3 regions of the Paenibacillus sp. MDMC362 genome follow, and region 3 is predicted to be linked to each of the others. Evidence: predicted binding sites of a transcription regulator. Region 3 holds the regulator's gene; each other region holds the start of a gene.
What was found. Region 3 encodes Rex, which represses fermentation and respiration genes when NADH is low (regulators of the CRP and FNR family bind a similar motif). Its sites were predicted from a motif close to TTGTGAAATATTTCACAA; they were not measured.
Positions count from the first base shown of each region.

Region 1: a site for Rex is predicted at 1,291-1,308, ahead of DP091_RS18045 (formate/nitrite transporter family protein). Genes of this name have one in related genera too.
Region 2: a site for Rex is predicted at 1,831-1,848, ahead of DP091_RS17920 (TorD/DmsD family molecular chaperone). Genes of this name have one in related genera too.

Region 1 is NZ_QLYT01000035.1:69,665-72,950, reverse strand. Features, by position in the region: gene DP091_RS18050 (MFS transporter) at 1-1,083, shown strand, start outside; gene DP091_RS18045 (formate/nitrite transporter family protein) at 1,416-2,276, shown strand; gene DP091_RS18040 (APC family permease) at 2,431-3,286, opposite strand, start outside.
Region 2 is NZ_QLYT01000035.1:36,057-39,342, reverse strand. Features, by position in the region: gene mobA (molybdenum cofactor guanylyltransferase) at 1-565, shown strand, start outside; gene moaA (GTP 3',8-cyclase MoaA) at 713-1,717, opposite strand; gene DP091_RS17920 (TorD/DmsD family molecular chaperone) at 2,059-2,736, shown strand; gene DP091_RS17915 (efflux RND transporter permease subunit) at 2,814-3,286, opposite strand, start outside.
Region 3 is NZ_QLYT01000008.1:37,176-40,461, forward strand. Features, by position in the region: gene DP091_RS02335 (amidohydrolase) at 1-1,188, opposite strand, end outside; gene DP091_RS02340 (redox-sensing transcriptional repressor Rex) at 1,163-1,828, opposite strand; gene dinG (ATP-dependent DNA helicase DinG) at 1,890-3,286, opposite strand, start outside.

The DNA of each region.
Region 1 (3,286 bases), on a different contig from region 3:
CCGATCTTTGTGATCTCCATGATTGGCGGCGTGCTGGCGGACCGTTGGCGCCCCAAGCGAACGATGATCTGGGGGGACATTCTAAGCTTTTTATCCATATTGCTTATCCTGTTCGTTGTGTATGCGGGATACTGGCAGGCCGTATTTGCGGTGACCCTGGTCTCGGCTGTTGTATCTCAATTCTCGCAGCCATCGTCCATGAAACTCATCAAGCGCTGCTTGCCGGATGAGCATGTGCCTGCGGCCACGGCTTTGTCCCAGACCTCGATGTCGCTGTTTATCATTTTGGGACCGATGGTCGGTACGACGCTTTATCAAGCTTTTGGATTGCAGGCGTCTTTAATCAGCTTGTTGGTTCTATTCGGCGCTTCGGCGATCGTGCTAGCGTTTCTTCCTTCCAGTGTGGATGAACCCTCTAACCATTCGGAATCGACCGGTTCCTTTATGAAGGATATGAAGGCGGGCTTCACTTACATCGGTTCCAGCCGGCTGTTGAAGGTGCTGCTGGTCGTCTACGTTTTATTGGCACTGGGCAGCGGACTTGTTCAGCCGCTTGATATCTTTGTCATCACGGAGCGCTTACAGCTGGCAATGTCCAGCGTTCAGTGGTTCACCGCGCTGGAGGGCCTAGGCATGTTAATAGGCGGCGTGCTGGCTGCTGTCATTGCGGGGAGAGTGAAAGGCAACTACTTGTTGTTCGCCGGGCTTGCCTTCCTTGGCCTCTCGACCTTTGTCGAGGTGTTGTCACAGTGGCCGATCCTGACCGGCGCGATGCGCTTCGCAACCGGGGTGCTGATGGCGATGGCACAGACGGTCCTGATGGCCGTGATGATGCAGCAGGTGGAAGAGAAATTCATCGGTCGGCTGAATGGCGTGATGACGCCGATGTTTACCGGCATGCTGCTCATCGGCTCCGGGTTTACGGGATGGTATATGTCGGCAACCTCCATTGTGATCGTGTATTTTACGGCAGGTGCGCTCTTCCTGCTGTCGTCCTTGATTAGCATGAAGCTTCCGATCTCGAACGTTCCGGCTCAGGAAAAGGAAACGCCTGTTAGAGTAGAGACTGCCGCCGAGGCATAGGATAGTGGTTAGAACTTGTTGCTGGCAGATTGGCATAGGCTTGCTGATATAAAAGAGAGGGTTGGTAAAAGCACCAACCGGGCGGTGTCGGGATAATCTCCGGGCACCGCTATTTTTATATGTACCTCAGGCTCGGATCGAGAGATTGATCGATTCTACACGAGTTCAGGGCAGCAAGGACACAAGGATGTCCGATTCTGCGCAAGGTCGTGATATAATTCACGTACTTGCATTGGCAGCTGCGGTACAATATGGGTAAATGTAACAGAAACATCAGAAGCTGCATTCGAGAGATTTTCAGGACGGAAAAAGGGAGAACTGGGGGAACGGACATGGCCTATTACAAGCCTGATCGCATTGCGGAGATCACCGTGGAGAACGGGGTGAAAAAAGCACATACCTCCGTTATGAACGTAATGATACTAGGATTTTTGGCGGGTGCTTTTATCGCGCTCGGCTTTTTGCTGGATATTCGCGTAATTGCCGGTGCGTCTGAGGCTTGGGGAGGCATTGCCGGTTTTATAGGCGCGGCGATATTTCCTGTCGGACTAATTCTTGTATTGCTTGCAGGCGGAGAGCTGCTGACGGGTAATATGATGGCCGTGTCCCTGGCCAGATTCAAGAAGCGGATTTCCACGAAGGAGATGATACGGAATTTGGCTCTCGTCACGGTAAGCAATATGGCGGGGGCGTTGTTCGTCGCTTACTTCTTCGGTCATGTGACCGGTCTGACAGGCAGCGGCGTTTATTTGGAGAAGCTGGTGGATATGGCGGGACACAAGCTGGATGACAGCTTTCTGCAGGCCTTCTTGTCGGGCATCGGCTGCAACTGGCTCGTAGCGCTCGCCGTGTGGCTGTCCTACGGATCGGACCAGATGAGTGGCAAAATTCTCGGGATCTGGTTTCCGACGATGGCGTTTGTAGCCATCGGCTTTCAGCACGTGGTGGCCAACATGTTCCTCATTCCGGCCGCAATATTTGAAGGGTATTACAGCTGGGGTGCGTATTTCATAAACTTCATTCCGGTTTGGCTTGGCAATTTCGTTGGAGGCGCGTTGTTTGTTGGAGCTGCCTACGGGACCGTATATTTGAAGAAGCATGATGAGGTTGAGGTCATTCCACGCAGCGAACAAGATGCTGCCCTGCCTTCTGCTCCGCCTACCGGCCCTGCCCAACAGGTTCATTCTGCGTAAAGGTTGCTTTATTATCCCGAAGCCTGATAAGCAAAGGCTAAGAAAAAAAGCTGCGATCGACCGCTCACTAAGGGATAGGGTCGGATGATCGCAGCTTTTTTGTTGTTGTTGGCGGAGCGGACTCTTGTACAAGGCACAATAGGAAACAAGCCCGCTATTTCTTTAAATGGTAAGGCACAGTCGTAACAATCACATCTCTCCGATACAGCAAATGTGCACGGATGAGCAAACTGGATTGATTGTGCAGGAAGTTATGCCAGCCCTTCTTGGGGATGAACTGCGGGATGACCACGGTAACCTGGTAGTCGGATTCGCTTGCCTTGCGCTGTACGGTATCGATGAATTTAGTCAGCGGCTGAATGATGCTCCGGTAAGGGGAGGGGAGTGTTACCAGCCGGATGTCCGGCTGCCACTTTTTCCATTTTTCCTGGAAAGCCGCCTCGTCCTCACGCTCAAACGGCACGTACACCGCGATAATTTGGCCTGCACCCAGCGATTTGGCATAATTCAGCGAGTTCTCCACCACATGCGTGATTCCCGCCACAGGCAGAATCATAACATTTCCCTCAATCGGTTTAACAGGCTCACAGGTTGTAATTCGCAGCTGGTCTGCTACGGCCTCGTAATGTTTGTGGATTCGGGTGAACAGCCAAATGATCAGCGGCAGGAATATCAAGACGGTCCACACTTGGGCAAATTTCGTAAAGAAGAAGATCATCGTCACGATAAAGCTGATACAGGCGCCGGTAGTGTTAATGATCAGCTTGACGACCCATCCTTCGGGCTTTTCGCGAATCCACTTCACCATCATCCCCGTCTGGGAGAGGGTAAACGGGATGAACACGCCGACGGCATACAGCGGAATCAGATGCTCGGTTTTGCCTTCGAAAGCCAGCAGCAACAGAATAGAGAAGAATCCAAGTATAATGATTCCGTTCGAATAACCCAGACGGTCTCCGCGGACGGTGAACATTCGGGGAATGAATTTATCTTTCGCCAGATTAACGGCA
Region 2 (3,286 bases), on a different contig from region 3:
CAAGGCGCTCCTGCCCATGCAGGGAATGAGTTTGATCGAGCGAACGGTCCAGGCGCTTGACGAGGTTAGCGGCCGCGTCATCCTGTCCACCAATACCCCAGAGTCTTATCAATTTCTTGGACTGGAATGCGTTCCCGACTTTTATGTCGGTCAGGGCCCGATGGCGGGACTTCATGCCGCGCTCAAGTCCTCCCAAAGCACATGGAATATGGTTGCTGCGTGCGACATGCCCCATATCCATGAGCGTTTCCTTCGGGGATTGCTGAATCTGGCGAATCAGCAGCTCACAGCCGATGCTGTAATTCCTGTTGTAGAAGGCAGGGTGCATCCGCTGCTGGCGGCATATCGCAAAGAAATCGTAGAAGACCTTGAACGCAGGCTGACCAAGGGACAACTTCGCATGGTCGAGTGGGTGAAGGAGCTGAATGCCGTCTTCGTGCACGAGGAGCAATTAGAGGCAATTACGGGCCTTGATCCGCGCAAAATTTTATTTAATATGAACACGCCTGGGGAATACGAGGCAGCAGGCGGCCTGATGAATGCGGACTTGGCTGAGGAAAGATAGCAGAGTTTTATAGCTGAATAAAGGTGTGTAAAAGTCCGACGAAACGGCATTCATCCTAAAAAAATAACCCCGCCAGCTAAATGCTTGGCGGGGATTTTAATATCAACCATATGACTACCTACGGCTATTATAGGCACAGCCGACGGTTTATCCGCCGATCTGTGACATACGCCGGACGGTGGGAGTATGGCTTTGCATTTTTTTCTCGAGCGCGAGCGCCATTTCATGATTCAGCGGTTTGGAACCCAGCGCTTTGCGGAACAGGTTTGCCACCGCGGAAGGATCATCGACGACGCGGCGCACGTTAAATTCGTCGGACCAGTACAGGCAAGCCTTGATGTGCCCGTCAGCCGTCAGCCTGAGGCGGTTGCAGGAATCGCAGAAATGATCGCTGACCGGATGGATCAGACCGAAGGTTCCTGTAGCTCCAACCACCTTCATATTTCGTGAAGGTCCGTTGCCGGATGGCCCTTGCTCTTCCTGAATGGCCCACCCCGCCTCCTGGCACACTTCGGATACCCGGCTCAGCGGCAGATACGAATCTCGCCAGGCGTCGGATGCTTGCCCGATCGGCATGTATTCGATAAAGCGGACATGTAGGGGACGATCGAGCGTCAGCGCGATAAAGTCGCGAATTTCGTCTTCGTTGAAGCCCTTCATTAGAACCATGTTCAGTTTGATGGGATCCAGCCCGGCTTCATAAGCGGCTTCAATGCCTTCCAGAACTTTACGCACTTGACCGCCGCGCGTAATGCGCGCGTAGCGATCCTCGTGAAGCGAATCCAGGCTGATGTTAATCCGGGTAAGTCCGGCTTCCTTAAGCAGGCGAGCTTTGGAGGGGAGCATGATCCCGTTGGTAGTCAGGGATATATCTTGAATTCCTTCAATGGAAGCAATCATATGGACCAAGGATTCCAAATCCTTGCGTACCAGCGGCTCGCCGCCGGTAAGGCGTACTTTGGAGACGCCCATAGGGGCAAGGACGCGCATGATCGCTGCGATCTCTTCATAACTCATAATCTGATCGGGAGGTTGGAATTCCATCCCTTCTTCCGGCATACAATAGACACAACGAAGATTGCATCGATCCGTCACCGAGATACGAATATAATCATGGACCCGACCGAAAGAATCTTTAAGCGGCTCGATCATGGAAATCCCCCTTTATAGCATGCATGGTCACATTGTAGCGATTCCCCGTACGGGAGTCAATGCACCGTTTGAGTCATGCCGGCAGGACAAGCTGCGGCAAAACGGCCATTCTTTTGTGAGAAGAATCACAGAAAACGCTTTCGGGATCCAGTATATTGAAGCTGTGGACAAAAGCTTTCTCCCCTTGAAAGCGAGTAGTGACATTCTAGATTTCCGAAAATTTCCTGAATTTTCCGAAATTTTCGGAAATCATTTCAAACTGCTTTCATTAGACGTTCATCTAAGATATACTGTCAAGGATATCACATCCAACAAGAAAGGTTACCAATAGGAGGTTCGATATGGCGATATCACCTGTTCAAACTTTGGAGGTGCCTGACGTTTGTTACAGATGGCTTGAAAACCGGGGGACGGTCTACGAGCTGCTTATCGATTTTTTGGGCAATTGGCCCAGCTTGTCTATGATTGCGGAATGGAGCCGCGGAAGCGGAATTAGCAAGGCTGCGGAGTGTTCGAAGGCCGCTACGGACCTGATGATCTATTTATGTGGACGTTCACCTGAGGAATTGGTTCGGATTTGCGAATATGAAGGGGCGGAATACCGCCGATTGCTTCAGCAGTCCAAACAGCGTCAGGCGGCAAAGTCTCATTACACGAAGGATGGATGTGCTCAGGATTTAGCTGATTGTTATGCATCCGTCGGTGTTGCCTTTAATAAACTGCACGGGGAAGCGGACGATCATATAGCCATTGAACTGGAGTTTATGACACTGCTTCATGACCGTATGCTGAACAATACGTATTGTGAACATAGCATGCTGCAATTGATGGAGGTTCAAGAGAAGTTTCTGGAGGAGCATCTGTTGTCATGGGTGCCATCCCTCTGCAAGGATCTAAAAGGCTCCACGGAAAGCCCGCTTTATCAGTCGGTGTTCAGTCTGCTCGAGGAGTTCCTCGCACAGGATCTGAACATGCTGAAGACGTGGAAGCATTCCAGGGAAGCTGTGCTGGTGCATTAGCAAGCCAGGACCATATCATAGTCATCAAAAAAAGCCCCGGCTTCCTAATGTAGGAAGCCGGGGTTTTGATATTCTAATTAATCTTCGATTCTTTTCTTGCTGAACTTCATCAGGAACTCGTACACGATAGGTACCACCACGAGTGTGAGCAGCGTCGAGCTGATCAGACCGCCGATAACCGTGATGCCAAGTCCTTTCGAGATGATGCCTGCGCTGTTCTCCCAACCGAATACGAGTGGCAGGAGAGCGCCGATCGTTGCGAGTGCCGTCATTAGAATTGGACGAAGACGGGTAGCGCCGGCTTCAAGCAGGGCTTCGCGGGTGCTCATGCCTTCGCGCTCCATATGGATTACGCGGTCGATCAATACAATCGCATTGGTCACGACGATACCGATCAACATGAGTACCCCCATGAGTGCAGACACGTTCAGTGTCTCGCCTGTTACAAGCAGGCCGATAATGGCTCCAATGACAATGAACGGCAGCGAGAACAGGATGGCGAACGGCGCGAGACCGCCGCCGAATGTAACCACAAGCACAAAGTATACAA
Region 3 (3,286 bases):
CTCAACATCCTTGGCACTGGCGGAGTAGATAGCATGAGAAATGTAATCCGTCTTCGGAAGGAAGTGCGCCTGATCCGTGTTCAGTGCGATCATATCTGCCTTCATGCCTACCGCAAGTGTACCAATATCCATAAGGAAGGCTGATTTGGCTCCATATTCTGTTCCCATTCGAAGGGCTTCGGATGCTGGAATCGCGGTTGGATCCCCGCTCACTCCTTTATGGATCAGTGCGGCCAGCCGCATCTCTTCAAACATATCCAGATTATTATTGCTGGCAGGTCCATCGGTACCCAAAGACACGGTGACCCCGGCTTTCAGCAGTGCAGGCACGCGAGCGATGCCGCTGGCAAGCTTCAAATTGCTGCCTGGATTATGCGAAACCATGACTTGATGTTTGGCCAAAGTTTCGATTTCCTCATCGGTCAGATGGACGGCATGAGCAAGCAGCGTTGGACGGGAGAACATGCCAAGCTTCTCTAGGTGAGCAACAGGCCGAAGTCCGTAGTCATTTACGTTCTGAGCTACTTCCGCTTCTGTTTCGGACATATGCGTATGCAAAGGCAAATTCAAATCATGCGAAACTTGCACGAATTTTTCGATGAAATCCGGCGGACATGTATACGGTGCATGCGGTGAGATCATCGTCGTAATTCTACCGTCAGCCTGACCGTGCCAGTCTTTCGCGAATGCAACCGCCTCATCCAGCTTCTGCTGCTGCACCTCAGGCGGACATAATCCGATGACGCCGCGTGTCAGAACGCCGCGCATGCCTGAGTCCTGCACTACCTTTGCAACCTGATCCATATGATCATACATATCCACAAATGTCGTGGTTCCGCCTTTGATCATCTCCAGCACGGAGAGGGAGGTTCCCCAGTATACATCGTCGGCCGTGAATTTGGCTTCCATCGGCCACATTTTTTCTTGAAGCCAAACCTGTAGTGCCAGATCGTCGCCATACCCGCGAAGAAGCGACATGGCCGCATGTCCGTGCGTGTTCACCAATCCAGGCAGGAAAAACAGATGGGTTCCGTCGATGATTTCTGTCCCCTCTTGAACAGTCGGCTCTTCTTCACCCAAGTAGGTGATCCGGTCGTTCTCCACGACCATATATCCGCGTAACACGGATCTTCCTTCCTCTAATACCGCAAACGTTCCGTTTTTAACCATCCACTTCGTTGTCGTCATGTGCTGCATCCTCCTTGCCGTTATCCAAATAATAGGCCAAACTCTGCAAATCCGTAGTAAAATCAGCCGTATGAATCCGGATATGGGATGGAGCTTTCAGGATAGTCGGCGCAAAATTCAGGATAGCCTCTATGCCTGCTGCGATAAGTTGATTCGCTACATTCTGCGCCTCAAAATCCGGAACGGTGATAATCCCGATACGAATGCCGTACTCATGGACCGTCTTCTCCAGCTCCTCCATTGGCTGTACGACCAAATTGTTAATTTTCATACCAACTTTGGGAGAATACGAATCGAAAACCGCCACAATCTTCATATTGTCCTTCAGAAATGCATTGTAATTCGATAATGCATGTCCAAGATTACCGGCCCCAATCAATGCAACATTGATCTTCTGGTCCAGCTTTAGAATCTGGCGAATTTTCTCGATCAGATAAGATACGTCATATCCGATCCCTTTCCGTCCAAAATCACCGAAATACGCTAGGTCCTTACGAATTTGAGCAGGATTGAGATCCAGTTTCTGCCCCAGTTCCTGGGAGGAAACCGTGGAGACCTCCCTTTTCTGAAGCTCATTCAAATAGCGCAAGTATACAGGTAATCTGCGGACCACGGCTTCCGAAATTTTTTCCGATTTCATGCATGCTCCCCCTAATAATAGGTTAATAACTACATTTGTTTGTGCTGTTAATGGTTTTACTTTATTCAGCTTGGTTCTCTATGCCTGCCTCTTCCTGCAGCCATTCCGAAATTCGGGGAACGATCCCCTCTGTCGGCATATGCTCCATCTTCGGTCCAGGCAAGGAATATAAGAAGTACTTCCCGTAATAGGATTCAATGACCCGAGTATCGTAGACGATGACAATCCCCTTATCCTGCGCGGTCCGTACCAGTCGGCCAAATCCCTGTTTGAAGCGAATGACCGCTTGCGGAACCGAAAGCTTCATGAACGGGTTCTTCTTCTGCTGCTGCAGAAGCTCGCTCTTGGCTTCGACCAGAGGGTGATTCGGCGGCTGGAACGGCAGCCGGACGATGGCAAGGCAGGTGAGCGCCTCACCGGGTATATCTACTCCTTCCCAGAAGGAGCTGGTGCCCAGCAGAACCGAAGCGCTGCTATCCTGGAATCTCCGGATTAACTTGGTACGGCTGGTTCCGTCCATCCCTTGTCCCAGTACCGTAATATCGCTGGATCCCAGCGCCTCCTTCAAGGGCTCATGCACCTGACGCAGCATGCGGTACGAGGTGAACAGGACAAGCATGCGACCGTGCGTCGCGATGGCCGTATCAGCCAATGACTGCACAAGTGTATTCACAAAGAGTGCATCCCCGACCGAGCCCTTCACGCTCGGAAAATCGCGCGGCACAACAAGGAGAGCCTGCTCCCTGTAATTAAACGGGGACGGCAGCAGGACCGTGTTCAGGTTGCCGTTGTCTGCCGCTTCCTGAAGACCCAAGTTCTCGATCATGAACTGAAACGATTTGTCCACCGACAAGGTCGCCGATGTCAGAATCACGCTTTGTTTTTTGTCAAAAAACAATTCCTTTAAGTGGGTGCTGACGTCGACAGGCACCGCATAAAGCTGCAGCGATTTGCCGCGGAAGTTGCCGTTCGCCTCCATCCAGTATACCGTGCCCTCATCGTTCAGGGACATGAAGGTCCTCAGGTCCTCGCGGTGTGCCGCCAGGTCCTTAAATAGACCCGATAGGTCTGTTAACAGACTGTCCGCGCTGTAGTCGTCCAGATCTTCCTTCATTTCGGCAATCAACTTGTCACCCTTGCGAACGACATCGCCCAGCGTCAGATGGATTTGATGCTCCAGCTCGGCCAGCGAATTCCAATCCTTCGGCTTCTTCAGCGGCGATAAGCGAAGCGAGAATTGACCGGCATCCCCCGGAGTCGCGTCTCCGCGCTCCGGAAGCAGTCCGAACAATTGGTCGCTGAGCCGGTCCCAATTCTCTTTGACGGTGATCAGATCCGGATAAATCCGGTCGATGATGGAAGACCACTCGACAGCCTTCTCATGGGACGACGCTTGCAGCAGCTGGCGAAGAGCCGGAAGCTGACCGCTTCGGCTGTCTTTGTACATACGGGTCAACG